3 regions of the Micromonospora sp. NPDC049559 genome follow, and region 1 is predicted to be linked to each of the others. Evidence: riboswitches for the same ligand, from Rfam matches in the RefSeq annotation. Region 1 holds a riboswitch; each other region holds the start of a gene.

Evidence for each region. Region 1 has a riboswitch for cobalamin ahead of AB0J86_RS17710 (VWA domain-containing protein). Riboswitches for the same ligand answer to the same signal wherever they lie in the genome.
Region 2: another riboswitch for cobalamin. It lies ahead of cobN (cobaltochelatase subunit CobN); the one in region 1 lies ahead of AB0J86_RS17710 (VWA domain-containing protein).
Region 3: another riboswitch for cobalamin. It lies ahead of AB0J86_RS01080 (ribonucleoside-diphosphate reductase subunit alpha); the one in region 1 lies ahead of AB0J86_RS17710 (VWA domain-containing protein).

Annotation. Positions count from the first base shown of each region.
Region 1 covers NZ_JBFAPK010000014.1:137,813-148,003, reverse strand. Annotated here, with positions in the region: gene cbiE (precorrin-6y C5,15-methyltransferase (decarboxylating) subunit CbiE) at 1-770, opposite strand, end outside; gene AB0J86_RS17730 (TIGR03618 family F420-dependent PPOX class oxidoreductase) at 763-1,155, opposite strand; gene AB0J86_RS17725 (cobalamin biosynthesis protein) at 1,152-1,622, opposite strand; gene AB0J86_RS17720 (cobyrinate a,c-diamide synthase) at 1,613-2,959, opposite strand; gene cobO (cob(I)yrinic acid a,c-diamide adenosyltransferase) at 2,953-3,555, opposite strand; gene AB0J86_RS17710 (VWA domain-containing protein) at 3,557-5,632, opposite strand; cobalamin riboswitch at 5,696-5,820, opposite strand; gene AB0J86_RS17705 (aldo/keto reductase) at 5,945-6,937, opposite strand; gene AB0J86_RS17700 (DUF1992 domain-containing protein) at 7,094-7,486, opposite strand; gene AB0J86_RS17695 (glycoside hydrolase family 38 C-terminal domain-containing protein) at 7,518-10,191, opposite strand, start outside.
Region 2 covers NZ_JBFAPK010000016.1:14,687-24,877, forward strand. Annotated here, with positions in the region: gene AB0J86_RS18620 (RNA polymerase sigma factor) at 1-360, opposite strand, end outside; gene AB0J86_RS18625 (YciI family protein) at 404-745, opposite strand; gene AB0J86_RS18630 (NADP-dependent oxidoreductase) at 1,015-1,938, opposite strand; gene AB0J86_RS18635 (helix-turn-helix domain-containing protein) at 2,014-2,415, shown strand; gene AB0J86_RS18640 (SMI1/KNR4 family protein) at 2,493-3,161, shown strand; gene AB0J86_RS18645 (alpha/beta hydrolase-fold protein) at 3,525-4,553, shown strand; gene AB0J86_RS18650 (precorrin-2 C(20)-methyltransferase) at 4,600-6,264, opposite strand; gene AB0J86_RS18655 (precorrin-8X methylmutase) at 6,261-6,887, opposite strand; gene AB0J86_RS18660 (precorrin-3B synthase) at 6,884-8,341, opposite strand; cobalamin riboswitch at 8,466-8,589, shown strand; gene cobN (cobaltochelatase subunit CobN) at 8,777-10,191, shown strand, end outside.
Region 3 covers NZ_JBFAPK010000001.1:240,488-250,678, reverse strand. Annotated here, with positions in the region: gene AB0J86_RS01100 (zinc-binding dehydrogenase) at 113-1,042, shown strand; gene AB0J86_RS01095 (MarR family transcriptional regulator) at 1,062-1,547, opposite strand; gene AB0J86_RS01090 (NAD(P)H-binding protein) at 1,721-2,569, shown strand; gene AB0J86_RS01085 (ribonucleotide-diphosphate reductase subunit beta) at 2,705-3,700, opposite strand; gene AB0J86_RS01080 (ribonucleoside-diphosphate reductase subunit alpha) at 3,742-6,195, opposite strand; cobalamin riboswitch at 6,531-6,714, opposite strand; gene AB0J86_RS01075 (Cmx/CmrA family chloramphenicol efflux MFS transporter) at 6,977-8,158, opposite strand; gene AB0J86_RS01070 (NAD-dependent epimerase/dehydratase family protein) at 8,429-9,499, opposite strand; gene AB0J86_RS01065 (Rieske (2Fe-2S) protein) at 9,725-10,191, shown strand, end outside.

The sequences.
Region 1 (10,191 bases):
TCGTGCTCGTACGCGTCGTCCGGCAGTCCGGGCACCGGTGGCAGCCGTACCGCGTCCGGGTCGGCCCGGCACTCGACCGCGACGATGTGCAGCGGTCCGGCCGTACGCTCGCCCCACCGACCGGCCGTGCCGTGGTGGACGCGCTCGTCGGGGCCGCCGAGCGACTCCAGTACCGTCAGCCCGCTCCCGCCGTAGCCCCGCGCGGTGAGCAGGTCGGCGACGGCGGCCGGGGCACGCCCGTCGGCGCCGAGGACGAGCAGCCGGCGTCCCGGGTGCACCGCCCGGTGCAGCAGCTCGAGGGGGCGGCCGACGAGGCTCACCACCTCCGTCTCCTCCACCGGCCAGCCGAGCCGGGCGCAGGCGAGCGAGACCGACGAGGGGTGCGGCACGACCCGCACCCGGTCCGGCCCGAGCAGCCGGACCAGCGTGGTGCCGATGCCGAAGAACATCGGGTCGCCGCTGGCCAGCACGGCGAGCGCGCGACCGGCGTACGCGTCGAGCAGGCCGGGCAGCGCGGGCAGCAGCGGCGACGGCCAGACGACCCGGTCCGGACCCGGGTCGGCCGGGAGCAGGGCGAGTTGGCGGGCGCTGCCGAACAGCACCTCGGCCGCGCCCAGCGCCGCCCGGGCCGGCTCGGTCAGCCCGGCCCAGCCGTCGGCGCCGATGCCGACCACCGTGACCGCCGCGACGTCGCGCCCCGCCCGCCCGCCGGGCGCCGGCACCGGGTCGGAGGCGACGACCGCGCCGGAGGCCGGCCCGTGTTCAGGCATTGCCGAGCACCCGGGTGATCCGGACCTCGATGACCACCCGGTCCGGGTTCGGGCGTGGCTGCCGGTACCGCTGGGCGTAGCGTTGCTCGGCGTCGGCGACCGCCTCGGGCTCGGTCCGGACCACCGCCCGGCCTTCGAGGGTCGACCAGGTCCGGCCGTCGATCTGGCAGAGGGCGACCGGGGCACCGCCCGGGCCGGCCGCGAGCACGTTGCGGACCTTCTGCGAGCCGCGCGAGGAGATCACTCGGGCGGTGCCGGTGGCGGGGTCGAGGGTCGCCCCGACCGGCGTCACGTGCGGCGTACCGTCGCGCCGCAGCGTGGTGAGGCTGACCAGGTGCCGTTCGCGCCAGAACCGCAGCAGCCCCGCGCCGTACTCGTCGATCATGGAGTCGTGGCCCTCTCGAAAGTCGCGAATCCGGGCATAGTGCCAGCCACAACTCCATGATCGACGGGAAGGTCGGCGGGGGTAGGGGCGGCGACGGCGGCGAGGGCCGGGCCGCCGCCGCGTCGGGGGACGACGAGGCGGCCCGGCACGCCACCGGTGGCGTCGCGGGCCGCGCGTAGCGCCGCCGCCTCGGCCACGCTGGGCGTACCGACCGCGCCCCGGGTCCGCTCCGACGGGTGCGGTACCGCCTCGGCCGCGAGCTGCTCGGCCGGGTAGCCGACCAGCGCCCAGCCGAACCGGCGGGCCAGCTCCACCACCCCCGGCTCACCGGCGCGCCGGTCGAGGGTGGCGAGCGTGCCGACCGACGCCGGCTCCAGTCCCGCGTCGGCGAGCACCGCCGCCACCAGCGCCTCCAGCTCGTCGGCGGCGACGCCGGCCCGGGCGCCGAGCCCCACGATCAGCCGCATGCCGCCACCAGGCGCCGCGCGATCTCGGGCCGTCCGGCCCAGTGCAGGTGCAGGTAGGAGGCGTGCACGCCACCGGAGACGAAACCCTCCGGGGCGCCGGGCCGCCACCCGTACGCCGGGGTCGCGCCGGCCGCCGGGCTGACCGCCGTACGGTGGAACTCGTGCCCGGTGACCCGGGCGCCGACCGGCATCAGCGGGCTGTCGGTGAGCGCCACCGCGTCGCGGTAGCCCAGCGTCAACCGCTCGGTCATCGTCGCCTCGGCGTCGAGCACCCCGCACATCGGCGCGCCGTCCAGGCTGCGGCAGAGCCAGAGCAGGCCGGCGCACTCGGCGGCGATCGGCGCGCCGGTGGCGGCGAGCGCGGCCACCGCCGCGCGCAGCGGCGCGTTGGCGGCGAGCTGGTCGGCGTACACCTCAGGGAAGCCGCCGCCGACGACCAGCGCGGCCGTGCCGGGCGGCAGCGCCTCGTCGCGTAGCGGGTCGACCGGGACCACCTCGGCGCCGGCGGCGCGGAGCAGCTCGGGCGTCTCGGCGTAGCCGAAGCTGAAGGCCGGGCCGCCGGCGACCGCGACGACCGGCCGGCGCGGCGGCGGCGGCGCGGCCGGCGGCGCGGCCGGCGGCGCCCACGGCGTCACCGGCAGCGGCGGCGCGGCCCGGGCCACCGCCAGCAGCGCGGGCAGGTCCAGCGCGTCGGCGGCGAGCGCCCCGAGCGCGGCCACCGACTCGGTCGCCTCGGCCCGTCGCTCCACCACCGGCACCAGGCCCAGGTGCCGGGACGGGGCGGCGATCGCCCGGTGCCGGCGCAGCGCGCCCAACACCGGCGTGCCGACCTCGTCGCAGGCGTCGCGGAGCAGCTGTTCGTGCCGGTCGGAGCCGACCCGGTTGAGGATCACCCCGGCGATGCGGACCGATCCGAACGACCGGAAGCCGTGTACCAGCGCCGCGATCGAGCGCCCCTGCGCGGAGGCGTCGACGACGAGCACCACCGGGGCGTCGAGCAGCGCGGCGACGTGCGCGGTGGAACCGAGGTCGCCGGCGCCGGTACGCCCGTCGTACAGGCCCATCACGCCCTCGACCACGGCCAGCTCCGCGCCCGTCGCGCCGTACGCGAACAGCGGCGCGACCAGCTCCGCGCCGAGCAGGACCGGGTCGAGGTTGCGGCCGGGCCGCCCCGCGGCGAGCGCGTGGTAGCCGGGGTCGATGTAGTCCGGTCCCACCTTGAAGCCGGCCACCCGCAGGCCGCGGGCCGCGAAGGCGGCGAGCAGTCCGGTGGCGACGGTCGTCTTCCCGTGCCCGGAGGCGGGGGCGGCGACGACCAGGCGCGGTACGTTCACCACTCGATGCCCTGCTGGCCCTTGCGGCCGGCGTCCATCGGGTGCCGAATCTTCGTCATGTCGGTGACCAGGTCGGCCAGCTCCACCAGCTCCGGGTGCGCGTCCCGGCCGGTGATCACGACGTGTTGGTTGCCCGGCCGGTCCCGCAGGGTGGCGACCACGTCGGCCACGTCCACCCAGCCCCACTTGACCGGGTACGTGAACTCGTCCAGCACGTAGAAGCGGTACGCCTCGGCGGCGAGGTCGCGCTTGATCTGCGCCCAGCCCTCGGCGGCCTCGGCGGCGTGGTCCCGCTCGGTGCCGGGGCGCTGGATCCAGGACCAGCCCTCGCCCATCTTGTGCCAGACCACGCTGCCGCCCCGGCCGCTCTCGCCGAGGGTACGCAGCGCCGTCTCCTCCCCGACCTTCCACTTGGGGCTCTTCACGAACTGGAACACCGCGATCGGCCAGCCGGCGCTCCAGGCGCGCAGTGCCATGCCGAACGCCGCGGTCGACTTGCCCTTGCCCTGGCCGGTGTGGACCGCCAGCACCGGCTGGCGGCGCCGCTGCCGGGTGGTGAGTCCGTCGTCGGGGATCTGTTCCGGCTTGCCCTGCGGCATCTCAGGCCACCTTTCCGAGCTGGTGCAGCGCGTCCAGCGGTACGCAGTCGGCGTCGAGGGCGGCGGCGAGCCGGCGGGCCAGGCCGAGGCGTACCGGCCCGGTCTCGCAGTCGACCACCACCGCCGCGACGCCGGCCAGCGCCGGCACCGCCGTCAACGGGTCGGGCCCGCTGGTGGCCCGGCCGTCGGTGACCACCACGAGCAGGGGACGGCGGCGCGCGTCGCGGCGGCGCTCGCCGTGCAGGGTCAGCGCCGCCTGCCGCAGGCCCGCCGCGAGCGGGGTACGCCCGCCGGTGCGCAGTTGCGCGAGGCGCAGCACGCCCACCTCGTGGCTGGCGGTCGGCTCCAGCACCGTGCTGGCCTCGGCGCCCCGGAACGTGATCATCCCGACCTTGTCCCGCCGCTGGTAGGCGTCGCGCAGCAGGGAGAGCACCGCGGTCTTGACCACCCGCATCCGGTGCCGCGCCGCCATCGAACCGGAGGCGTCCACCACGAAGAGCACGAGGTTGGACTCGCGCCCGACGTACACGGCCTGGCGCAGGTCGCGGGCGGCCGGGCGGCGGGCGCCGCGCTCGGCGGCGGCGCGCAGGGTGGCCGGCAGGTGCGGGCTGGTCACCGCCCCCGACGAGGCGCGCGCCCCGACGACCCGGCCCCGCCGGGCGTACGCCGGGGAGCGGCGGCCGGTGTGCGCCCCGGCGCCCCGGCCGCGCACCGTCAGCACCCGGGGCCGGTACGGCGCCGCGGCCGGTTCGGCGCTGGCGGCGCGCCCTCCGGTCGACCCGGCGTCGGGCGCGTCGCTCGGGTCCTGCCCCGCACCGACGGGCTCGGTCGACGTCCGCGCGGTCGAGGTCGGCGCGGTCGGTGCGTCGCCGGTGCCGCCGTCGGTGCCGGTCCCCGGGCCGCCGCCGCCCGGCGTGCCGGCGTCGGGCCCGTCGTTCCCGGCGCCCCGGTCGTCCCGGCCGCCGCCGTCCGGGGCACCGCCGCCGTCCGGGTCGGAACCGCCCGGGTCGGGGTCGCCGGGTCCCGGCGGTTCCGGTTCGTCGTCGCCGCCGAACTTCCGCAGCGTCTCCTCCAGCCGCTCCCGGTCGGTGCCGGGCGGGTCCAGCGGGTCGCGGCGGCGCCGGTGCGGCAGCGCGAGCCGCGCCGCGTCGCGTACCTCCGCCGCGCCGACCACGGCCCGGCCGTGCCAGGCGGCGAGCGCGACGGCGGTACGGGCGACCACGATGTCGGCGCGCAGCCCGTCCACGCCGTAGTGCAGGCAGATCGCCGCGATCCGGTCCAGCTCGGCGTCGGGGAGCCGCACCGACGGCAGCCGGTCCCGGGCCGCCGCGATCCGCTCGGCCAGCGCGGCTTCCTCCCCGCGCCACCGGGCGGCGAAGCCCTCCGGATCGGCCTCGTACGCCAGCCGGCGGCGGACCACCTCGGCCCGGTCGGCCGTCTCCCCGGGCGCGGCCACCGAAACGACCAGTCCGAACCGGTCGACCAGCTGCGGCCGCGGCTCGCCCTCCTCCGGGTTCATCGTGCCGACCAGCAGGAACCGGGCCGCGTGCTTGACCGAGACGCCGTCGCGCTCGACGTGGGCGCGCCCCATCGCGGCGGCGTCCAGGAGCAGGTCCACCAGGTGGTCCGGGAGCAGGTTGACCTCGTCGACGTAGAGCACCCCGCGGTGCGCGGCGGCCAGCAGGCCCGGCTCGTATGCCTTGACCCCGTCGGCGAGGGCGCGTTGCAGGTCCAGCGTGCCGACGACCCGGTCCTCGGTGGCGCCGACCGGCAGCTCGACCAGCGCGGCGCGGCGGCGCCGGGCGGCGAGCGGGCCGGGCTCGTGCGGCCCGTCCGGGCAGGACGGGTCGGGGCCGGCGGGGTCGCAGGCGAAGCGGCAGCCGGTGACGACGTCGACCTCGGGCAGCAGCGCGGCGAGCGCCCGGACAACGGTGGACTTGGCGGTGCCCTTCTCGCCCCGGACCAGCACCCCGCCGACGGCCGGGGAGACCGCGGTGAGCAGCAGCGCGAGGCGCAGTTCGGCGAGGCCGACGACGGCGGAGAACGGGTACGGCGCGGTCATCCCGCGCTCAGGCATGCGGCCACGCTCGGTCCCTTCCGCGGGTGTCCACGCCCGCGTGTTGTGGGTGGTGAGCGGCCGGAGTCTCCTGGCTCCCGGATCGACGCTTCCCCTCGACCTTCCAGCCTCTCGGCCGTGGCCCGTGCGTGAGGGGTCACTCCCCGGTCACAGTGGCGGGACCGTCCCGGATTCGCACCGGGTTCCTCCGCGCACCGCTCGTCGCGCCATGTTGTCCCACCGGGTGCCCCGCCGTCAACGCGACGCGGCCCGTCCCCGACCGGCCGGCCGCCGAGATCACATCCCGGCGGGCCTGGACCCGCGGCCGCGCGCTCAGCTCTCCGGTACGAGCGCGGTGATGGTGGCGACCTCCTCGGGCGTCAGCCGGAGCGCGGCCGCCGCCAGGTTCTCCCGGAGGTGGGCCGGGCTGGTCGTGCCGGGGATCGGCAGGATGACCGGCGAGCGGTGCAGCTGCCAGGCGAGGGCGATCTGCCGTACGGTCGCGTCGTGCCGCCGGGCGATGGGTTCGAGGGCCGCCGTGATCCGGTCCGGGTCCCCGCCATCGGCGATGCTCACCGGGTGCCAGGGCGAGAAGACCACGGCCGACGCCTCGGCGGCGGCGAGCAGTTCGGCCCCGGCCCGGCTGGTCGGCACCTGCTCCACGCCCGCCCGGTTGCTCACGTTGTAGAGCGCGGTGACCGCGGCGATGTCGACGATGCCCTGGGCGGTACGGAACTGTTCGAGCGTGACGTTGGAGAGCCCGATGTGCCGGATCAGGCCCTGCTCGCGCAGCTCCGCGAGGGTGGCGATCTGCTCCTCGAAGGGCGCGTCGGCGGCCCGGCCGCTGTGCAGGTAGTACAGGTCGATCCGCTCGACCCCGAGCCGGCGGGCGCTCATGTGCGCGCTCTGCCGCAGGTAGTTGGGGTTGCCCACCGCGCCCAGCGTGGAGTAGTCGTACCCGCCCCGGACGAAGCCGCCCTTGGTCGCGATCACCAGCCCCTCCGGGTACGGGTGGAGCGCGTCGCGGATGAGCAGTTCGTTGGCGTGCGGGCCGTAGACGTCGGCGGTGTCGATGAAGGTGACCCCGGCCGCCACCACCTCCCGCAGCAGCGCGATGCCGGCGTCTCGGTCGGGGTACTCGCCCCAGACCTGCGCGCCGGTGAGCTGCATGGCGCCGTAGCCGATCCGGTTGACGACGAGGTCACCGCCGATGGTCAGGGTACCGGCGGCCCCGGCCGCGACGGTTCCGCCGTTGGTCGCGGCCCCGCCGTTGGCCGCGGCCCCGCCGTTGGTTACGGCTCCGCCGGCTTCGGCGTTGGTGGGCATGGCGGGACCGGCCTTCCCTGTGAACGAGGCAATACGGAGGCAGCCCTCCACGTTAGCGGAGGCAATCCTCCGATCGCAATCGCCGACGCGACGCCGCCACTATCGCGATGTTCCTCCAGAAATCGCCTATCCACGCCCGAAGCACGAACAACCGGGTCAGCCACGCTCGCGGCGCCAGGCGGCGACGACCTCGTCCACGTCGAAGGTCCGGAGCACCACCGGCGGCCCGTCGAGCAGGCCCCGGCGGGCCCGGACGATTCGCTCGTTCAGCCCGGCGACGATCTCGCGTACGGTCGACTCCGCGGAAACCCGGGCCAGCGTACGCATCAGCTCCTCGGCCTCCTTGCGCACCTGGAGGGAGGCCGGCGCGAGGCCCGTGAGGTTCTCCCGGCGGATCCACTCCTTGATCCACCAGTTCTCGTCGTGGAGTTCGCCACGGTCGGGCAGGGGCTTGCCGGCGCCGGGCAGGTTGTCGAACTCGCCCCGCTCCTGCGCCTCGCGGATTTGCCGCTCGATCCGGGACTCGTACCGGCTGACCACGCGCGTCACCCCCGCCTCGACCTCGCCGTACGCCGAAATCCTACCGGCGCAACCGCAGGGTGACGATCTGGAACGGGCGCAGCCGCAGCGCGACGCTCCCACCGTCGTCCGCGCCGTCGAGCGTGACCGGCTCCGCGTCGGCGAGCGGGCGTTCCAGCAGGTCGGCGTGGTACGCCCCGGTCGCCGGGAAACGGGTGCGCAACCGGGCGGCGGCCCGCCCGCCGAGCGACTCGTAGAGGCGGACCACCAGGTCGCCGGAGCGGTCGTCGGCGAGCTTGACCGCCTCGACCACCACGGCCGGGTTGTCGACCGTGACCAGCGGGGCGACCCCGGTGCCGCCGGGCACCCGCCGGGGCGGCAGGTTGAGCTGGTACCCCTCGCGCACCGCGTCGCCGATCGCCGCGCCGGCGACCAGCGCGTAGCGGAACCGGTGCAGGCCCTGGTCGGTACGCGGGTCGGGGTAGCGGGGGGCGCGCAGCAGCGACAGCCGGACGACCGTGCTGGTGGCGACCCCGTCGACGCCGGTGGCCCGGGTCACGTCGTGTCCGTAGGTGGAGTCGTTGACCACGGCGACGCCGTACCCGGGCTCGGCGACGTGCACGAAGCGGTGCGCGGGGATCTCGAACTTCGCCGCGTCCCAGCTGGTGTTGCCGTGCGTCGGGCGGTACACGTGACCGAACTGGATCTCGCAGGCGCAGCGGTCGGTGTGCACGTCGGCCGGGAGCGCCACCTTGAGGATCGCCTCGACCTCGTGCCAGTCCACCTCGGTGTCGAACTCGACCAGCCCGGTACCGGGCCGCAGGCTGGTCCGCTGGGTCACCCGGGAGGCGCCGAAGTGGCGGACCACCGAGACGGTGGCCACGCCGGCCGCGTCGACCTCGGCGGTGAGCCGCTCGACGCCGGTGAGGTCGGTGTGCCGGTTGCGGTAGAACGAGTCGATGTCCCAGGCGTCCCAGGCGTTGGGCAGGTCGGCGTGGAGCTGGAGCAGGTTGCCGGCCGCCCCGGCCGGGATCACCTCCCGGTCGGCGGCGAGGTCGACCAGGGACGTGACCAGGCCGCGCGCGTCGACGGTGAGGCGTACCAGGCCGTTGTCGAGCAGGTGGCCGCCGTCGGCGGTACCGGTCAGGCGTACCGGGACCGGGTCGGGCCGGGCGGTCGCCACGGCCGCGCCGAGCGCGGGCGTACCGTCGGCGGTGGCGTGCGGGGCGGCGTTGAAGACGACCGTCGCGTCCCCCTCGCCCGCCAGCGCCCGCAGCGCGCCGGCAATCAGCTCCTCCAGCTCGGCGCGGATCTCCGCGTACGTCGCCTCGGCCTCCCGGTGCACCCAGGCGATCGAGCTGCCGGGCAGGATGTCGTGGAACTGGTGCAGCAGCACCGTCTTCCAGAGCCGGTCCAGCGCCTCGTACGGGTAGTCGGCGAGCCCGGCGACGGCGGCGGTGGCGCACCAGAGCTCGGCCTCGCGCAGCAGGTGTTCGCTGCGCCGGTTGCCCTGCTTGGTGCGCGCCTGGCTGGTGTAGGTGCCGCGGTGCAGCTCCAGGTAGAGCTCGCCGACCCAGACCGGCGGCTCCGGGTACTCGGCCTCGGCGGCCTCGAAGAACTGCCGCGGGGTGCCGAGGCCGACCCGGGGCGAGCCCTCCAGGTCGGCGGTGCGGTGCGCCCGGGCGATCATCTCCCGGGTCGGCCCGCCCCCGCCGTTGCCCCAGCCGAACGGGACGAGAAAGCGGGTGGCGTGCCCCTTCTCGGCGAAGTTGCCCGCGGCGTGCGCCAGCTCCTTGCCGGAGAGGTCGCTGTTGTACGTGTCGACCGGCGGGAAGTGCGTGAAGACCCGGGTGCCGTCGATGCCCTCCCAGGCGAACGTGTGGTGCGGGAAGCGGTTCACCTGGTTCCAGGAGATCTTCTGGGTGAGAAACCAGCGCGACCCGGAGAGGCGGACGAGCTGCGGCAACGCGGCCGAGTAGCCGAACGAGTCGGGCAGCCAGACCTCCCGCGTCTCGAGGCCGAACTCCTCCAGGAAGAAGCGCTTGCCGTGGACGAACTGGCGGGCGAGCGCCTCTCCGCCGGGCAGGTTGGTGTCGGACTCCACCCACATGCCGCCGACCGGCACGAACTGGCCGGTGGCGACCCGCTCGGCGACCTTCGCGAAGAGCGCCGGCTGCTGGGACTTGAGCCAGGCGAGCTGCTGCGCCTGCGACATGGCGAACGTGAAGTCGGGGTGCTCGGCCATCAGCGCCGTGACGTTGGCGGTGGTCCGGGCCACCTTGCGCATCGTCTCGCGCAGCGGCCAGAGCCAGGCCGAGTCGATGTGGGCGTGGCCGGTCGCGGTGATCCGCGGCGCGCTGGCGTTCGCGGGCCGGGACAGCACCTCGGTGAGCTGCTTGCGCGCCGCGGCGGCGGTACCGGCGACGTCGTGCAGGTCGATCGCGTCGAGCGCGCGCTCCAAAGCGCGTACCAGCTCGAAGCGGCGCGGGTCGCGCAGCCCGAGTTCGCGCATCAGCCCGTTGAGTACCTCCAGGTCCTGGACGAGTTCCCAGACCTCGGTCTCCAGCACGGCCAGGTCGAGCCGGCCGAGCCGGTAGAGCGGCTCGCTGCCGGCCGTCTCCCGCTCGCCGAGCGTGGTCGGTCCGGAGGGCTGACCGATCAGCGGGTTGGCCCCCGCCTCGACGAGGTATTCGACCCGCTCACCGCCGCGGGCCGACGCCGCCACCGGCAGCCAG
Region 2 (10,191 bases), on a different contig from region 1:
GTCCTCGGCGGGAAGGGCCGGGTGGGCGCAGGTGAAGAAGAGCTGCAGCCGCTCGTCGGGCAGGTCGCCGTCGGCGTCCACGGCCGGGGCGGGGCCGGCCCGGTCCGCCTCCACCTGCAACAGGGCCAGCCGTGCGGCGTAGGCCCGGTCCCGCCGTAGCCGGTCGACGGCCTTGCGTCGGGCCGTGGTCATCAGCCAGGCCCCCGGCCTGGGTGGAATCCCGTCGACCGGCCAGTGCGCGAGCGCCGCCTCGATCGCGTCGGAGGCCGCCTCCTCGGCCAGGTCGAGGTCGCCGAACCGGCGCGCGAGGGCCGCCAGCAGCCGGCCGTGCTCCTCACGGAACACCGCCTCGGCCGACACCGGCGAATCCTCGTCCGTGCGCCGGGAGCCAGCCTCCGCCACGTCAGCCCCCGAACTCCGCGACCGGGCGTACCACCACGGCTCCGCCTCCCCGCGCACCTGGGCAGCGGGCGGCCCAGTCCAGGGCGACGTCCAGGTCCGGCACGTCGATGACGTAGAAGCCGCCGAGTAGCTCCCGGCTCTCCGCGAACGGTCCGTCGGTCACCACCCTCCTGCCGTCCTGGCCGATCCGCACCGTCGTCGCCGTGACCAGGTCCGTCAGCGACTCGCCCGAGACGAAGACACCCGCCTCCCGCAGCTCCTTGTCGTACGCCGTCCAGTCCTCGACGTCGCACGCCGGTCCGTCGTCGACGGTACCGGCGTTGATCATCAGCAGGTACTTCATGGTCAACTCCTTGTGTCCCGAGTATCCGGTGCGGCAGCGTCGCCGCCTGCCAGAACTACGGACGGCACCCGGCCGAATGGACAGGACCCGGGAAATTTCTCGGACGGGTCCGGCTCGGCCTCGGCGGCCAGGGCCCGCCGGCCGCCGAGGCCGGGCCGGCACGGGCGAGCCGCTACCCGATCGGGCGCGACGCCCCAGTCTGGCCGGGGCTGGTGCCACCGGTCAACGTCGACGGTCGCCGACGTCGGCGCCGCTCGGCTGCCCGCTGCTCAGGCGACGAGCACCAGGCGCCCGCGCAGCCCACCGCGCTCCAACCGCTCGTGGGCGGTACGGACCCGGTCCAGCGGCAGCGTGTCCGCGACCCGCGGTCGCAGCCCCAGCGCGGCCAGCTCCGCGAGCCGTACGCCGTCGGCCCGGATCCACACGTTCGAGATCCGGACACCCCGCAGCGGAACCGGCGTGGCGCCGGTCAGGGCCACGAAGTCCCCACCGTTGCGTACCGCGTCGAGGGCGACGACGCCCAGGTGGGCGGCGTCGACGGCGGCGTCGACCCCGGCCGGCACCAGGTCCCGTACGGTATCGGCCAGATCGGCGTCCCGGGGTACGAAGAACTCGGCGCCGAGTTCGCGTACCAGGGCCGCGTCGCGTCGCGCCGCCACGGCGACCACCCGCAGTCCCCGGCGTGCGGCGAGTTCGACGGCGTAGCCGCCGACCCCGCCGGCGGCGCCCGTGACCAGCACAGTGGCGCCGGATGTCAGCGAGGGGAGGAGGTCCAGCGCCTGGGCGGCGGTGAGTCCGTTGAGGGGCAGGGTGGCGGCGGCCGTCAGGTCGGTGCCGGGCGGCACCACGGCGACCGCGTCCGCGTCGAGCACGACCTGCTCGGCCTGCGCCTTCGCGGCGAGGGCGAGCCGGTCCGACAGGCCGATCACCTGATCGCCGGGGGAGAGGCCCACCACCCCGGCCCCGAGTTCGTCGACGATCCCGGCGACGTCCCAACCGAGGCCCAGCACCGGCTTCGGTGGCAGGAGGCCCGCCGAGGTGAGCGCGCCGGAGCGGGTCTGGACGTCGACGGGGTTGACGGCGGCGGCCACGGTGCGGATCCGTACCTGGCCCGGTCCCGGCCGCGGAACGGGTATGTCGGCCAGTTCCAGCACCTCGGGGCCGCCGAAGGTGCGTACAAGGACTGCTTTCATGAGCACGAACCTATGGCGAGCTACTCTCTGTCGGGAAGTACGCACGTGAAGGTGCGTATCGGACCTGGAGGTGTGATGGCCACGGTCACGGCGGCGCAACGCCGCGCCGAACAGCGGCGCGCCTACGACGCGTACCTCGCCGAGTGCCCCACCCGGCAGCTGCTGGACCGGATCAGCGACAAGTGGGTCAGCCTCGTGCTGACCGCGCTGGCGACCGGGCCCCGTCGCTACAGCGAACTGCGGCGGATCATCGCCGGGGTCAGCGAGAAGATGCTGACCCAGACCCTGCGTACGCTCGAACGCGACGGACTGGTCTCGCGGGCGGTGACCGTCTCGGTGCCGGTACGGGTGGACTACGCGCTGACGCCGCTGGGTACCAGCCTGCTGCCGCTGATGACGTCGATCAAGGAGTGGGCCGAGTCGCACATCGAGGAGGTCGAGCGCGCCCGGACCGCGTACGACACCGACCAGGACTGAGCCCCGTTCCACCACCGCCACGGGTGGTCGCCACCGTCGTCGTCGCGATGTCGGTGCCGCGCGATATCGTGCCGGCCGTGACGAGCCCCGACTGGTCGGAAGTACGCGAACGACTCGCCCGCCTGGCAGCGGCGCCCGGTGGTGCCGAGGTCTTCGGGTCGACGAGCCACGGCTGGCGGCTCGATCCGCCGCTGGAGCCCGCCGAACTGGCCGAGCTGGAGGCACAGTTGGGAGTGGAGCTGCCGGGCGAGTACCGGTCGTTCCTGACGGAGGTGGGTCGAGGCGGGGCGGGGCCGGCCTACGGACTCTTTCCGCTGCGTCGGGTCGACGGGCGATGGCGGTGGGAGGGCGACGGCGCGGACCTCACCGACCTGGAGACGCTCGCCCAGCCGTTCCCACACACCGAGGCGTTCAACCCGGCCGATGGTCTGCCGGAACCGCCCGACGAGGCGGACTACGACTCGGCGGAGGCGTTCAACGCGGCCGAGGACGCCTACTGGGAGCAGCACGACACGGTCGTCTACCGGCCCGAGCACTCCGTCGGCCTGGTGTACCTGTGTCACCTGGGCTGTGCGTACCGGGAGGCGTTGGTGGTCAGCGGCCCGGCGAGGGGCCAGATGTGGGCCGACGACACCGCCGACGACGGTGGCTTCCGGCCGCTCCGCGACGACGACGGAAACCGGCTCGGGTTCGCGCGCTGGTACCGCAACTGGCTGGACTCGGCGGCGGTCCAGGTTCGACCGTAGGGCAGCGCGCCCTCCTGCCGGTCGACCTCCGAGCAGCCACGGGAGTTCCGACGTCCATCCACGTCCAGCCCTTCCGGGTACGGGTGCCGGAGTCCGACCTGGACGAGTTGCGGACCCGGCCGGCGCGTACCCGCTGGCCCGAGCCGGCGCCGGCCCCCGGGTCCCAGGGGATGCCGCAGGAGCTGGTGCGGGACCTGGCCGGTACTGGGCCGAGGACTACCGGTGGCGGGCCGCCGAGGCGCGGCTGAACGCGGTCCCCGGCCCGAACGAAGCGGAAATCCTGGCCGGAGTCGTCGTCCCACCGGAGGTTCACCGGGTGCCGAGGGGTTGTGCCGCGCGGACCGACGGTGATCTGCTGGGCGCATGTTGCCGTGGGACACCGAGCTGGCCGGCCGGCTCGACCGTGAGGTGATCGTCTCCGAGCTGCTGCGGGACAACGCGCTCGGCGACCCGTACGAGCGACCGATCTGGGTGTACCTTCCGCCGGGGTACGACGACGATCCGGCGCGACGGTACCCGACGGTCTACGTGATCCAGGGCTACACCGGTCACGTCGGCATGTGGGCGAACCGGATGCCGTACCGGCAGCCGTTCATCGAGACCGCCGACGAGGTCTTCGCCTCCGGGCAGGCCCCCGGGTGTGTCGTCGTCTACGTGGACGCCTGGACGGCGTACGGCGGCTCGCAGTTCGTCGACTCGCCCGGCACCGGGGCGTACCACTCGTACCTCTGCGACGAGGTCGTGCCCTGGGTCGACGCGCGGTACCGCACCATCGCCGACCGGGAGTCGCGGGCCATCGCCGGCAAGTCCTCGGGCGGCTTCGGGGCGATGATCACCCCGATGCTCCGCCCCGACCTGTTCGGGGCGCTCGCCACCCACGCCGGCGACACCCTCTACGAGCTGTGCTACCTGCCCGAGTTCGGCAAGGCGGTCCGCCACCTGCGCGACTACGACCACGACATCATGCGCTGGTGGGCGGACTTCCGGTCGCGTCCCTCGTTCACGAAGGCCGCCGACCAGACCCTGTTGATGACGCTCGGCTGCAGCGCCTGCTTCTCGGCCGCTCCGGACGGCACCCCCGAGCTGCCCTTCGACCCGCGCACCGGAGTGCTGCGACCCGAGCTGTGGCAGCGGTGGCTCGACTGGGACCCGGTACGGATGGTCGAGCGGTATGCCGACGCGGCCCGTTCGTGGCGCGCGGTCTGGATCGACGCGGGGACCCGGGACGAGTGGTTCCTCGACCTGGGCGCCGAGGCGTTCCGCGCCGAACTGACCAGGGCCGGCGTGCCGGACGACCGGGTGCGCTTCGAACTTTTCGACGCGGGGCACATGTCGATCGACTACCGCTACCCGCTGGCCCTCGCCTGGCTGGCCCAGCGCCTCGCCCGCTGAGCCACCGGGAGCGTCGCCCGGTCCGGGGTGCCGTTCCCGTCCGGGCTCAGGCCGGGTAGCGGCGCGGCGTGAAGACCACCTGGTCACCGCCGCCTCTCGCCGCGACCCGGGTGGTCGAGGAGCCGACCAGCAGCAGCGTACGCATGTCCACGTCGGCCGGGTCGAGGTCGGCGAGCCGGACCACGCGTACCCGTTCGTCGTCGCCGCCGACGTCGCGGCCGAGCACCACCGGCGTCTCCGGCGACCGGTGCTCCAGCAGCAGGTCCCGGGCGGCGGCGACCTGCCAGGTCCGGCTCTTCGAACCCGGGTTGTAGATCGCGATGACCAGGTCGGCGCGGGCCGCCGCGGTCAGCCGCTCCGCGATGACCTCCCAGGGCTTGAGCCGGTCCGAGAGCGAGAGCACGCAGTAGTCGTGGCCCAGCGGTGCGCCGACCCGGCTGGCCACCGCCTGCGCGGCCGTCAGGCCGGGCAGGACGCGGACCGGGATGTCCTTCCAGCGCGGCTCGGTGGCGACCTCCAGCACCGCCGCCGCCATGGCGAAGACGCCGGGATCGCCGGAGGAGACCACCGCCACCCGCCGCCCGCGGCCGGCCAGGGCCAGGGCGAACTCGGCCCGCTCCGCCTCGACCCGGTTGTCCGAGGCGTGCCGTCGCTGGCGCGGGTTGGCGGGCACCCGGTCCAGGTACGGTCCGTAGCCGACCAGGTCGTCCGCGCCGGCCAGGGCGGCCTGGGCCTGCGGGGTCAGCCAGTCCCGGCCGGCCGGCCCGAGGCCGACCACCAGCACCTCACCCCGCCCGCCCGGCTCGCCGCCGGGCTCCTGGGCCGTCCCGCTCGGCTCGCCGCCGGGCTCCGTGGCCGGCTCGGCCGGGCCACCGCCGGAGCGCTCGGCGACCGCCGCCCCGGCGACGGCCGAAGCCACCGACCCGGCGACGGCCGAGGCCACCGGCCCGGCCAGCTCGGCCCGGGTCCGTTCGTGCACCCGGCTCGACAGCAGCGCCAGCGAGAAGTACGGCACGCTCGCGGGATCCACCTCGGCGAGCGGGGCGACCCGCTGGCGGTCGCCGGTGGCCCGTTCGACGTACCACGCCTCGTCGAGGCGTCCCGCCTCGGCCAGCGCCTCCCGGACCCCGCCGAAGGTCCGCCCCAGCTTCAGCACGGCGGCCGAGTCCGTGCCGGCCAGCCGTTCGGCCAGCGCCTCCGGCGGCAGCGTGCCGGGCAGCACGGTGAGCACCTCGTCCCGCTCGACCAGCGGCCGGCCGAGCACCGCCGACGCCGCGCTCACCGAGGTCACCCCGGGCACCACCTCGGCCTCGTACCGGCCGGCGAGGCGCTTGTGCATGTGCATGTAGGAGCCGTAGAAGAACGGGTCGCCCTCGCAGAGGACCACGACATCCCGGCCGGCGTCCAGGTGCGCCGCGAGCCGGGCCGCGCAGTCGGCGTAGAACTCCTCGATCGCGCCCCGGTACCCGCCCGGGTGGTCGGTCGTCTCCGTGGTGACCGGGTACGTGAACGCCTCCTCCACCTGGCCGGCGCGCAGGTACGGCGCGGCGATGGCCCGCGCGACGCTGCGTCCGTGCCGGGCGCTGTGGTAGGCGACGACGGCGGCCCGCTCGATCAGCCGGACCGCCTTCACCGTCACCAGCTCGGGATCGCCCGGCCCGAGCCCCACGCCGTACAGCCGTCCCGTAGCCCGACCGTCCATGCTGGTCATTCCCTCTCGCTCGCGATGGCGTTGAGCGCCGCCGCGGTCATCGCGCTGCCGCCGCGCCGCCCGTGCACCACCAGGTGCTCCAGGGCGGCGGGATGCTCGGCGAGCGCCTGCTTCGACTCGGCCGCACCGATGAACCCGACCGGGATGCCGAGCACGGCGGCCGGCCGTCCGGCGCCCGACTCCACCAGCTCCAGCAGGCGGAACAGCGCGGTCGGGGCGTTGCCGACCGCCACCACGGCCCCGTCGAGCCGGTCCCGCCACAGCTCCAGGGCCGCCGCGCTGCGGGTGGTGCCCAGCTCGGCCGCGAGGGCGGGTACCCGCGGGTCGCGCAGCGTGCAGATCACCTCGTTGTCGGCGGGGAGCCGGGTGCGGGTCACCCCGGCGGCGACCATCTCGGCGTCGCAGAGGATCGGCGCGCCGGCCCGCAGCGCCGCCCGGGCGGCGGTGACGACGCCGGGGGAGTACGCCACGTCGCGTGGCAGGTCGACCATCCCGCAGGCGTGGATCATGCGTACCGTCACGGCGGCGACGTCGGCCGGGAGCGCGGCGAGGTCCGCTTCGGCGCGGATGGTGGCGAACGAGCGGCGGTAGATCTCCGCGCCGTCCCGGACGTAGTCGATCATGCATCCCTCCGGGCCGCCGCGATCGCGGCCGCCGTCTCCGTCAACTCCGCCGACCGGGACCGCAGCGCGCCGTCCAGCCGGACCTCGTACCCCTGGGCCGTGGCCAGCACCTCGACGTGCCGCTCCGCCGGGCGACCGCAGCGGCGACCGCACCCGACCCAGTGCACCGGCAACACGTCCCCGGCCGGCGCTCCTCGCGCTGGCAACGCCTGCGCCGGCAACGCCTGCGCCGACGCTGCGCGCACCGCCGACGCCCGCGCTGGCAGCGCCCGCGGCGGCGGCCCCGGCACGGGCGGCGGCCCGGACCGGTGGTCGAGCGCCGCGTCCGCGTCGGCCCGCACGTCCGCCAGCGACCTGGCGCAGCCGGGCCGCCCGGCGCAGGCGCTCACGCCCGCCCAGGGCGAGCCGGGGTCGGTGACCAGCCCACCGGCGGCGAGCGCCCCCAGCCACCGGGAAGCCTCCCGCGCGGCCAGATCGGGGATGACGACGCTCCGCCAGGGGGTGATGTTGATCTCGTCGCCGCCGGCGCGGGCCGCCGCGTCGAGCAGGTCCAGCATCGGCGCGGTCAACCGGCCGAGCGGCGCCGCGGCCGAGAGGGCGTACCGGCCGTCGCACTGGGCGATGCGGCCCAGGGGCGGCCGTCCCGCCGGCGCGGCGATCCCGCCCACCGGCCGGTCCGCGACGGGATCGTCCGGCCGGTCCAAGGCGGTCCCGCCCGGCGGCCGGTCGGCGGCGGCCCGGTCCGGCGCCGACGTCGCCGGCATCCCGGACGCGGAGAGCGCGGCGCGCAGCCGGGCCGCCACCCGCGCGGCCCCGCCGGCCAGCTCGGCCAGCCGCCAGGCCGACGAGCCCTGGGCGGCCCGCTCGTCCAGGAAGGCCCGCGCCGCGAGCAGCGCGGCCCCGGCGGCCTCGCCCGGGCGGACCCGTACGCCGGTGTCGACGCGGTCGAGCAGCAGCGCCAGCGCGCCGTCCCCGACGGCGAGCAGCCCGACGTCGCCGCCGAACCCGGTCACGTCGCCCCGCCCGTCGTCGAGCGTGAACAGGAACCGCCCCGGCAGCCCGGCCAGTACCGGGTCGGCGCAGAGCCCCTCGTCCAGCGCCGTCACGAGCGGGCGCACGTCGTACCGGCCGGCGCCGTCGCGCCCGCTCAGCGGCGAGGCGATCACGTTGCGTACCCGCTCGTGGCTGGGCGACGGGAGCAGGCCCGCCGCCGCCAGCCGCCCGGCGAACTCCCGCTCACCCTCCGGGGCCAGGCCCCGCAGCTGCAGGTTGCCCCGGGAGGTCAGCTCCAGGGCACCGTCACCGAACTCGGCCGCGGCGGCGGCGAGCACGGCGAGCTGACCGGCGCGCAGCCGGCCGCCCGGTGCCCGTACCCGGACCAGCCCGCCGTCGGCGGCGCGATGCGGCCGCAGGGTGCCCGGGCAGGCGTCCGGCGCGGAACGAGGTGACCACACCCGGCGGATACTACGGGCTGCCGCGACCGGATCGCCGCTGGTGCCGCCGCCGCTGCCGGAGCGCCGGCTTGACGAACGGCTCCCGAATCATGAGAGTGTGGGGCGCTGTACGCGGCGGCAGGTGGAGGAAGCCGGTGAGATTCCGGCGCGGTCCCGCCACTGTCACCGGGGAGCGGACCCCACCGACGGTCACGGCCCATCCGGGCGGGAAGACCGGGGCGAGCGACGATCCGGGAGCCAGGAGACTCCGGGCCGCCGTCAGCGGTGCGAGACGGGCAAGCGGGCCCGGCGCGCGCCGTGTGGTCGCCAACGCCGCCCGGCTCCACGGGCGGTTCCGCGCCACGACCCGACGACCCGGGGCGCGGACCCCGAGTGAGGACCGACCATGCCGTACCGCGAGCGCCCGTCCGCCGCGCACCCCGCCGGCGGTGCCGCGTGATCCTGCTGCTCTCCACCTCGGACACCGACCTGCTCAGCGCCCGCGCCAGCGGCGCGGAGTTCCGGCTGGCCAACCCCGCCCGGGTCGAGGTCGCGGACCTGCCCGCGCTGCTCGACGGCGTCGAGCTGGTCGTGGTACGCCTCCTCGGCGGCTACCGGGCCTGGGAGGAAGGGCTCGACGCGCTGCTGGCCGGGGCGCTGCCGGTGGTGCTGCTCGGCGGCGAGCAGGCCCCCGACGCCGAGCTGATGCGCCGCTCGACGGTGCCGGCGGGGGTCGCCGCCGAGGCGCACGCGTACCTGGCCCATGGCGGCCCGGCGAACCTCGGCGAGCTGTACCGCTTCCTCTCCGACACGGTGCTGCTCACCGGCCACGGCTTCGCCGCCCCGGCGCCCACCCCGGCCTGGGGCCGGCTGGAGCGGACGGCGCGCCGCGTCGACGGGCCGGGCGTGTCCGCCGCGCAGCCGGGTGTGCCCGTCGTGCGGCCGGGCGTGCCCGCCGACGGGCCCGTGGTCGGCGTGCTGTACTACCGGGCCCATCACGTCGCCGGCAACACCGGGTTCGTCGAGGCGCTCTGCGACGCTATCGAGGCCGCCGGTGGCCGGCCGCTGCCGGTTTACTGCGCCTCGCTGCGCAGCGCCGAACCGGAGCTGCTCGCCACCCTCGCCGAGGCGGACGCGCTGGTCGTGACGGTGCTCGCGGCCGGCGGTACCCGGCCCGCCGAGGCGGGAGCCGGCGGCGAGGACGACGCCTGGGACGTCGGCGCGCTCGCCGCGCTGGACGTACCGATCCTGCAGGGGCTCTGCCTGACCAGCAGCCGGGCCAGCTGGGCGGCGAACGACGACGGGCTCAGCCCGCTGGACACGGCCACCCAGGTGGCGATCCCCGAGTTCGACGGGCGCCTGATCACCGTGCCGTTCTCGTTCAAGGAGATCGACTCGGACGGGCTGACCGTCTACGTGGCCGACCCGGAGCGGGCCGCCCGGGTCGCCGGCATCGCCGTACGGCACGCCGCGCTGCGGCACGTACCGCCGGCCGAGCGCCGGGTGGTGCTGATGCTCTCGGCGTACCCGACGAAGCACTCCCGGATCGGCAACGCGGTCGGCCTGGACACCCCGGCCAGCGTGGTGCGGCTGCTCGCCGCCCTGCGCGAGCGGGGCTACGACATCGGACCGGCCGACGGGCCGGACGCGCTGCCGGGTGTGGCCGCGGGCGACGGCGACGCGCTGGTGCACGCCCTGATCGCGGCGGGCGGGCAGGATCCCGACTGGCTGACCGAGGAGCAGCTGGAGGGCAACCCGATCCGCATCCCCGCCGACCGCTACCGGGCCTGGTACGACACGCTGCCGGCCGAGCTGCGGGAGGGGATGGAACGGCACTGGGGACCGCCGCCCGGCGAACTCTTCGTCGACCG
Region 3 (10,191 bases), on a different contig from region 1:
ACCGACCACGGGCGCCGACCGCAGGATCGAGCACGCCGGGGCCGCGAGCCCGCCGTCGTGATCTTCGCCGCCGGGCCGGCCGTCGGCGCACCGCTTCTCCCGGAGGAACAGCATGCGAGCACTGGTCCACGACCCGGACGTGCCGGGGCGCCTCGCCTTCGCCGAGGTGGCCGAACCGCGACCGCGCGCGGCCGAGGCGCTGATCGAGGTGCGCGCCGCCTCGCTCAACTTCGCGGAACTCGCCTTCGCCGACCGGGCCCGGCCCGGCGGCGTACCCGGGCTGGACGCGGCCGGGACCGTCGTGGCGGCGGCGGACGACGGATCCGGCCCGGCCGAGGGCACCCGGGTCGTCGGCTTCGGCTGGGGCGGGGGTGCCTGGGCCGAGCGCCGGGCCGTGCACACCGGGGAGTTGGCGGTCGTACCCGACTGCGTCGAACTCGGCGCCGCGAGCGCGCTGCCGGCGGCGGGGGTCACCGCGTTGCGGGCGCTGCGCCGGCTCGGCCCCGTCCTCGGCCGGCGCGTGCTCGTGACCGGAGCGTCCGGCGGGGTGGGACGGTTCGCGGTGCAGCTCGCCGCCCTGGCCGGGGCGCACGTCGTCGCCTCGGTCGGCGGTCCGGAGCGGGGCGAGGGGCTGCGGGAGATCGGCGCGAGCGAGGTCGTCGTCGGTCTGGCGGACGTCACCGCGCCGGTCTCCGGCGTGCTGGAGAACGTGGGTGGAAGGTCGCTCGCCGAAGCCTTCGGCCTGGTCGAGCCGGGCGGTCGGGTACTGAGCGTCGGGATGGCCTCCCGCGAGCCGACCACCATCGACTTCGAGCGGGAGCGCCTGCGCGGCGGCGACCGGTCGATCGAGCCGTTCGTGGTCGGGCACCCGATCCACGGCGAGCGCTTCGGCGCCGACCTCGGCTACCTGGTCGGCCTGCTGGCGCGGGGTCGACTCGACCCGCAGGTCGGCTGGCGCGGCCCGTGGGAGCGGGCGGGCGAGGCGGCCGAGGCGCTGCTCGGCCGCCGGGTGCGCGGCAAGGCCGTACTCGACATCGGGTGATCGTCGGCTGGCCCCCTCGTCAGCCCTCGGCGTCGCCGCCGGCCTCCGGCAGGGCCGTCACGGCGGCCCGCAGCGCACCCCGGAACTCCCGGTACCGGTCCTGGCCGAGCGCGTCGCCGAGTTCCCGCTCGATCGCCTCGACGATGCCGTCGGTGACCGCCATGAAGCGCAGCCCCCGCTCGGTCGGTACGACGAGCTTGGCCCGGCGGTCGGCCGGATCGGGCGTCCGCCGGACGTAGCCCAGCCGCTCCAGCTCGTCGATGATCGCGCCCATCGTCTGCTTGTTGCGACCGGCGAGCCGGGCGAGTTCACCGGGGCGGGTGCCGTCGGCGTCGAGGTACGCGAGCACCGCGCCGTGCCGGGGTCGGGCGTCGTCGAATCCGTCCTCCGCCGCCCGTCGGAAGAGTTCCCGCTGTAGTCCGGCGGCGAACTGGACGGCCAGGATCCCCAGATCCGGGTCCAGTTCCTTGCGCGTGCTCCGGTCCTGCTGTGTGCTACGACTCATCTAATCGTCCAATCATTGGACTGTCACATGTTTGGACTATATCGTGGTTCGCGGCGCGGGCGCCGGCCCCGCCGACAGTAGAGGCCACCGGTGCGGACCGGGCCGGCCGACCCGTTCCAGGCGATCGAGCCGTCGAGGCAGTCGATTCGCCCAGGCAACCGCGGAGGAGAACCATGACCATCCTGATCACCGGTACGACCGGCACCGTCTCGCGCGAGGTGTTGCGGCAGCTCGCCGGCACGACCCCGGTACGCGCGCTGGTCCGGGACAAGTCGCGCGCGCCCGACCTCGCCGGAGTCGAGTACGCCGTCGGCGACCTGGACGAGCCGGCCACGCTGACGCCGGCCTTCGACGGCGTGACGGCGCTGTGGCTGCTGACCCCGATGGGGCCGCAGGCGCCGAGCCAGAGCATGAACGCGCTCTGGGCCGCGCGGCAGGCCGGCGTGCGGCACGTCGTACGGCTCTCGGCGATCGGCGCCGCGCACGACGCGCCCACGCGCAACGGGCGACTGCACGCCCTCTCCGACGCCGAGCTGCGGGAGTCCGGGCTCGGCTGGACGATCCTGCGGCCGAGCAACTTCATGCAGAACATCCTGCTCGGCGGCCTGGTCGGGGACCGGCTGTACGGGGTCTACGGCGAGGGGCGGGTCGGCGCGGTCGACGTACGCGACATCGCCGCGGTGGCGGCGGCCGTCCTCGCCGCACCCGAGCGGCACGAGGGTCGGATCTACACGCCCACCGGCCCGGAGAGCGTCACCCTGTACCAGGCGGCCGACGAGATCAGCCGGGTGCTCGACCGGGAGGTGCGGTACGTACCGCAGTCCCCCGAGGAGACGCGCGACGCCCTGCTCGCGGCCGGCCTCGACGCGTGGTCGGCGGGGGTCCTCGCCGAGTACCGCGCGGCGTACGGCGCCGGCTGGGGCGACTTCACCACCGGCGACGTCGCCGAGGTGACCAGCCGTGCGCCGCGCAGCCTCGCCGAGTTCGTCCGCGACCACCGGGACCAGCTCGCCGGCGCGTGACGGCGCACGGACCACCGGTCCACCAGGCCGGGGTTCGCAGCGGTCCTGGTTCCGGGGGCGGCATGCCCGCTCTGGGCGGTCACGCGTGAATCCGTCGCGGGCACGCCGTCCCCGAAACCACGTGCGTCACCCCGGTCAGAAGGCCTCGTCGAGCGCGACCGAGCCGGGTACGGCCACCTGGTAGGCCGAGACCCGCCGCTCGAAGAAGTTGGTCAGCTCCTGCACGTCCTGCAACTCCATGAACGGGAACGGGTTGGTCGAGCCGTAGTGCGCCGGCAGGTCCAGCCGGGCCAGCCGCTGGTCCGCCACGTACTCCAGGTACCGGCGCATGTCGGTCGTGTTCATGCCGGGCAGGCCGTCGCCGCAGAGGTCGCGGGCGAAGGCCAGCTCGGCCTCGACCGCCTCGGTCAGCATCCGGGTCACGTCGGCGGCCATCTCCGCGTCGAAGAGGTCCGGCTCCTCGCGCCGTACCGTGTCCACCACCGCGAACGCGAACTCCATGTGCATCGACTCGTCCCGGAAGACCCAGTTGGTGCCGGTGGCGAGCCCGGGCAGCAGGCCGCGCGAGCGCAGCCAGTAGACGTACGCGAAGGCGCCGTAGAAGAAGAGCCCCTCGACGCAGGCGGCGAAGCAGATCAGGTTGAGCAGGAACGCCCGCCGGTCCGCCCGGTCCCGCAGCTGGGCCAGCGAGCCGATCGAGTCGATCCAGCGGAAGCAGAACCGCGCCTTGTCCCGGATCGACGGGATGTGCTCCACCGCCGCGAACGCCCGCGCCCGCTCGTCCGGATCGGGCAGGTACGTGTCCAGCAGGGTCAGGTAGAACTGGACGTGCACCGCCTCCTCGAAGAGCTGGCGGGAGAGGTAGAGCCGGGCCTCCGGCGCGTTGACGTGCTGGTACAGGTTGAGCACCAGGTTGTTGGCCACGATCGAGTCGCCGGTGGCGAAGAAGGCGACCAGCCGGTTCACCAGGTGCCGCTCCTGGGCGGTGAGCCGGGCCAGGTCCGGTACGTCGGAGGCGAGGTCCACCTCCTCCACCGTCCAGGCGTTGCGGATCGCCGCGCGGAACCGCTCGTAGAAGGCCGGGTACCGCATCGGCCGCAGGGTCAGGTCCATCCCGGGGTCGAGCAGCATCTGCCGGCTTCCCGGCCGGACGGCGGCGGTCGACGGGTCGGTCACTGGCACGCCTCGCAGTTCTCGGGGTTCTCCAGGGAACAGGCGACGGCGTCGTCGCCCGCGCCGATCAGGCTGTTGGGAAGAGGCCCTGCTACCACCGGATGCGACAACACGGGGCTCTTCCTGACAACCGTGGTCTGCGCGATCCGGGTCGCCGGGCGGGAGCGCAGATAGTAGGTGGTCTTCAGGCCGGCCCGCCACGCGTAGGCGTACATCGAGGAGAGCTTGCCGATGGTCGGGTCGGCCTGGAAGAGGTTCAGCGACTGCGACTGGTCGACGTACGGCGCCCGCGCCGCCGCCAGGTCGATCAGCGCCTTCTGCGGCAGTTCCCACGCGGTCCGGTACAGCTCGCGCAGCTCGGCCGGCAGGTCCAGTCCGGCGACCGAGCCGTCCGCCCGCTTGATCGCGTCCCGGGTCGCCGGCGTCCACCGGCCCAGCCGCTTGAGATCGGCGACCAGATGGCGGTTGAGCTGGAGGAACTCGCCGGAGAGCGTCTCGCGCTTGAAGACGTTGGAGACGTACGGCTCGACGCACTCGGAGCAGCCGGCGATCGAGGCGATCGTGGCGGTCGGCGCGATGGCGACCAGCAGCGAGTTGCGCAGGCCGTGCCGGGCCACCTGCTCCCGTACCGCCGCCCAGGCCTCGGTACGCGCCGGGGTGGCGGCCGGCCAGTGGTCGAGGTGGAGCACCCCGCCGGCCGCCCGGGTCAGCGGGTACGCCGGATGGGCGCCGTGGCGGGCCGCGAGCGCGGCCGACGTCCCGTACGCGGCCAGGGCGATCTCCTCGGCGATCCGGGTGGAGAGCGCCGTCGCGGCCGGTGAGTCGAACGGCAGCCGCAGCGCGGCGAAGACGTCCGCCAGCCCCATCACGCCGAGCCCGATCGGCCGCCAGCGCCGGTGCGCCGTGGCCGCCTGCTCGGTGGGGAAGTAGTTGCGGTCGATGGCGCTGTCCAGCGCGGTGACCGCGATGCGTACCGTCTCGGCGAGCGCGGCCAGGTCCAGCCGCTCGGCCGCGAGGTCCGTGGCGGGCTCCGACGAAGGCAGGCTTGGAGCCGACGGGTTCGAGGCCACGGCGCCGGACGACGCGCCCGACGCAGACGCGCCGGCCGGGCGCAGGTGTGCGGCGAGGTTGATCGAGCCGATGGTGCAGACCGCGGTCTCGCCGTCGCTGGTCACCTCCAGGATCTCGGTGCAGAGGTTGGAGTGGTGCACCACGCCACCGCCGGCGCCGACCTGGTTGCAGGTGCGGTTCGCCACGTCCTTGAAGGTCATCCAGCCGTTGCCGGTCTGCGCGAGGGTACGCATCATCCGGGCGTACAGCGTCCGGGCCGGCAGCGTACGGACGGCCCGGCCCGCCGCCTCCGCCGCCCGGTACGCCGCGTCGAACTCGTCGCCCCAGAGGTCGACCAACTCCGGCACGTCCTTCGGGTCGAAGAGGGACCACTCCGTGTCGGCCTCGACCCGGCGCATGAACTCGTCGGGCACCCAGTTCGCCAGGTTCAGGTTGTGGGTGCGGCGGGCCTCGTCGCCGGTGCTGTCCCGCAGCTCCAGGAACTCCTCAATGTCGGCGTGCCAGGTGTCGAGGTAGACGCAGGCCGCACCCTTGCGCCGGCCGCCCTGGTTGACCGCCGCGACGCTGGCGTCCAGGGTGCGCAGCCACGGCACGATCCCGTGCGAGTACCCGTTGGTGCCGCGGATCAGCGAACCACGGGAGCGGACCCGGGACCAGGAGATGCCGATCCCACCCGCGTACTTGGACAGGCGCGCCACCTGCGTGTACCGCTCGTAGATCGAGTCGAGTTCGTCCCGGGGCGAGTCCACCAGGAAGCAGGAGGAGAGCTGCTGGTGTCGGGTGCCGGCGTTGAAGAGCGTGGGAGAGCTGGGCAGGTACGCCAGCCGGGCCATCAGCCGGTAGAGACCGGCGGCGGCCTCGGTCGCCTCGGCCACCTCCGCCTCGGCGGCGGCCGTCCCATCCGCCCCGTCCGCCCCGCCGGTCGGGACGGCGGCGTCGCCGTCCGCCGGCGTGCCGCCGATCGGTACGGCCAGGGCCGTCGCCACCCGGAGGAAGAAGTGCTGCGGCGCCTCCAGCACCGCGCGGGTCTCGGGATGCCGCAGCAGGTACCGGTCGTAGACGGTACGCAGCCCGAAGAACTCGAACGCGTCGTCGGCGGCCGGGTCGAGCAGGGCGTCCAGCGCGGCGGCGTGCGCGGCCACGAAGTCGGCGAACGCGGGATCGAGCAGCCCCTGGGCCTGCGCGGCGGCGACGGACGCGCTGAACGAGTCGATGCCCTGCGCGGCGGTCTCCCGCCGGATCTGGTCGGCGAGCAGCCGGGCGGCGAGGCGGGCGTACTGCGGGTCCTCGCCGATCAGCCCGGCCGCGGCCGAGATGGCGAGCTGGTGCAGCTCGGCGGCGTCGGCCGTGGCCGTCCGTCCGGAGCGGACCAGCTCGATCAGCCGCTCCGGGTCGGTGTCGGGCAGGTCGCGACAGTGCGCGGCGACGGCGGCGCGTAGCCGTCCAATGTGGTCTTGCTCGGGTGGTGCGATGGTGGCGGATGCCGACACGTGCTACTCCTCGGTCTGGGGATCCGGAGACCCCGCGGAGGGCACGACGGCACGCCGAACCACCGCCGGTCGGTGTTCCGGCGGCAACCCGTACGACCCGACGGCCCCCCGCGAGGCCCCGAGCTCGGACCGGCCCACGGTGGTGTGCGCCGCGCTGGTACGCGTGGCGGCCACGGCGGGATCCGGTCCTCGGCGTACCGGACGGGCGCCCGGTACGCATTGCTGGCAGGTCTTCGGACTCGCGGGCAGGGCACGTCGCCGTGCTTGCCTACTGACCGTCGCTTCCCGGGGCACGGCTGGCCGTTCCGGCGTACGCGCTCGCGCCGGAAAACCGTGCTCCAGTGCTCATGACGGAGGTCGTTCCCGCTCACCGCTGCGGGGCAGTCCCGGACTCGCACCGGGTTCCCTCTTCGGCGGTGGCGCCTGGCTGACAGCACCGCCTGGCCGGCCGTCCACCTCGGGTACGGCCGAACCAGCAATGCACTGATCCTAGATCTAGTGGGGTGTTTCCCGTCAACACACCAGATGATGTGGGCGTGTCGCGGTGCGGAGTTCGCTCCCAGCGGTCAGCCGCGCTCGATGAGTTACCGCCGCCCTCGACTCTCGACTCTCGGCTCTCGGCTCTCGGCTCTCGGCTCTCGGCCTTCGGCCCTCGACGGAGCGTTCACGTGCGTCATCGAACCGCCTGGGCAACGTGGGGTGCGACGAATCGCCGGAGTGGTAGGGCGACGAGCAGCGCGACCGCGACCAGGAGGCCGCTGACCAACACGGGGCCGAGATGGCCAGCGCCGGACGCGAGGGCGGCGGCAGCGGCGACGGGGCCGCCAGCGGCACCGAGGTTGAGCGCCGCGGTCGCATACGAGCCTCCCATGGTGGGAGCGCCCGCTGCGGCGTAGAGCACCCTGGCGATCAGGGTGCTACCCAACGCGAAGGAGAGCGCGCCCTGTACGAACACGAGGAGCAGGAGCGCCACCGGCTGGGCGGCCAGCGCAGCCAACGCGACCCAGCCGAGCAACAGCAACGGGCCACCGACGGCGATCACGATGCCGGGACGCTGATCCGAGAGCCGTCCCGCGACGGTGACACCGACGAAGGACCCGACACCGAAGAGCACCAGCACCACCGGAACCCACAGCTCGCCCAGGCCGGCGGTCTCGGTCACGATCGGTGCCAGGAAGGTGAACGTCGCGAAGGTGGCGGCGTTGACCAGGGCGCCGAGCAGCATGACCAGGACCAGTGCGGGCATCGCCAGCTGGGCGATCTCGTCCCGAAGAGACGAGCCGGCCGCGGTGGCCCGGGGTGCCGCTCCGACCCGGGCCGGGATGCCCTTCACGACGCCGAAGGCAGCGGGAAGGCAGAGCAGCGCGATCGCCCAGAAGGTCGCCCGCCAGCCGAGCACCGTGCCGAGCAGTGCGCCGCCGGGGACTCCGGCGATGGTGGCCACCGTCGTACCCGAGAGCAGTACCGCCAACGCGCGCCCTTTCCGATCGGACGCGACGAGCGTGCCTGCCGTGCTCAGCGCCACGGCCAGGAAGCCCGCGTTGGCGAGGGCGGCGACCACCCGGGTGACGAGCAGGACGGGGAAACTGGTCGTGAGGGCGCCCACGACGTGGGTCGCGGCGAAGACCAGCACGAAGCCCAGCAGGCTGGCCCGGGCGGGCCACCGGCGGGCGAGCGCCGCCATCAGCGGCGCGCCGATGATCATCCCGACGGCGAACGCCGAGGTGAGAAGCCCGGCGGCCCCGACCGACACGTCGAGGTCTGTGGCGATGTCCGGCAGCAGGCCGGCGAGCATGAACTCCGAGGTGCCCGTGGCGAAGACGGCCACGGCGAGCAGGTAGAGCGGCAGAGGCATCGGGAACTCCGAGGTGAGAGAGAACGAGGAGACGTCTCGTCACCGCGGCCAGCGCCCCAGGGTCGCGCGCGAATATCCCAGGCAGCGAAGACTGCCGGGTAGCGGACGATGAACTCAGCGGTTCAGGGAGCTGACGGCGTGACCGAAAGCCCCCACCTTGGATGCCTCAGGGCTCGACATGGCGCAACAGTACTCAGATCCACCGGTCCGCACGCAACCGACTTCCGCCCGGGGCGTGGGTCGTCCACCCCGTGCCCCCGCGACAACCGGTCAGGCGGCGCGCTCCCGGGGCCGGTCGCCCCGCCCGTGCCGGGCCGCGCCCCGGCGCGGCCGCATCGGAGGGCTGCCGCTGCCGGCACCGGCGGCGATGCCGGCCACGCCCTCCCGGACCGCGTCGCGGGCGTCCCGGCGGGCCTGCCATCCCAGCTCGCGGTTGGCCCGGCCGCAGTCCATCAGCGGCACCTCGGCGGTCAGGTCCAACCAGCCCGGATCGCCCGGTACCAGCCGGAAGTGCCAGGCGGCCTTGGCGACCAACCGCAGCAGGGGCAGCGGCGCCGGCACCGTGTGCCCCTTCAGCTCCCGCGCCAGCATCGTGGCGTCCAGCACCGGTTCGGCGGCGATGTTGAAGGCGCCGACGCGGTCGTTGCGGAGCGCCAGCAGGTACGCCTCGGCCGCGTCGTCGGCGTGCACCACCTGGCTGCGCAGCCGCCGGTTGCGGGGCAGGATCGGCAGCCGGCCGGAGCGGAAGATCGAGACGGGGGTGAGCAGCCGCCCGAGGAAGTAGCGGCTGATCTCGGCGCCCGCCTCCCGCTGGAACACCACCCCGGTCCGGATCCGCACCACCCGCAGCTCGGGCGCCTCCCGTTCCACGCCGTCGAGCAACGCCTCGACCGCGGCCTTGTCGACGCTGTAGGCGGAGGCGGCCACGCCGTTGACCGGCCAGTTCTCGTCCACCCGCTGGTCCTTCGGCCCGGGGGAGTAGGCCCCGAACGAGGAGGCGTAGACGAGCTTCGGCACACCGGCCCGTTGCAGGGCGCGGACGACGGTACGGGTGCCGGTGACGTTCGTACGCCGCAGCCGGCCCCGGTTCCGGCTCGGCTGGACCTGCCAGGCCAGATGCACCACCGCGTCGGCGCCCCGGAACCAGCCCGCGAGATCGTCCGTACGGCCGGGGTCGCCGAGGTCGATCGCGTGCCACTCCACCCCCTCGTACGGTGGCCCGGCGTCCCGTCCCGGCACCCGGCGGGCGAAGCCCACCACCTCGATGTCGGGCTCGCTGACGAGCCGGCGCAGCAGCGCGGTACCGACGTTGCCGGTGGCTCCGGTGATCGCGATTCGCATCTCAGCCTTTACCCGGGAGCCGGAGCGCCATGCCTCGGCGCCCCGCGACCGGATCGGCGGCTGCGCGGCGGGCCGGGAACGAGGACCGGCGGGGCGCGGTGCGCCGGGAACCGGAACCGGCAAGGTGCGGCGCGCCGGGGGCGCGACCGTGTCCTGCCGTTCGCTCTCGCACCGGGTCGCCCGTTCGGGCCGTTTGGGGCGCGACGGAGCGGGAAGTAGCCAATCGTGCGCGAACTCTTGACCAGGCTGGAAACGACGACCCGGCTCGATCCGCTCAGCGACCGGATGCAGCGGTCGGTCATGTCGCTGCTGCGCGGTCAGCGAATCAGGGACATCCTGCACGGCGTCTGGCTCGGCCACCCGCTGCACCCGGCGTTGGTCCAGCTGCCGATCGGGGCGTGGTTCTCCGCCGCGGTGCTCGACCTGCTGCCCAACCAGCGGCGGGCGGCGACCGTACTGCTCGGGGTCGGCACGGTCAGCGCGCTGCCGGCGGCGGTCGCCGGCGCGAACGACTGGGCGTCGCAGTCGCGGGAGCAGCGCCGGGTCGGGCTCGTGCACGCGCTGGCGAACTCGACCGGCCTGCTGCTCTTCAGCGGCTCGCTCGCCGCGCGGCTGACCGGGCGGCACGGTGTCGGCCGGCTGCTGAGCATGCTCGGGCTGGCGGCGGCGGGCGGCGGGGCGTACCTCGGCGG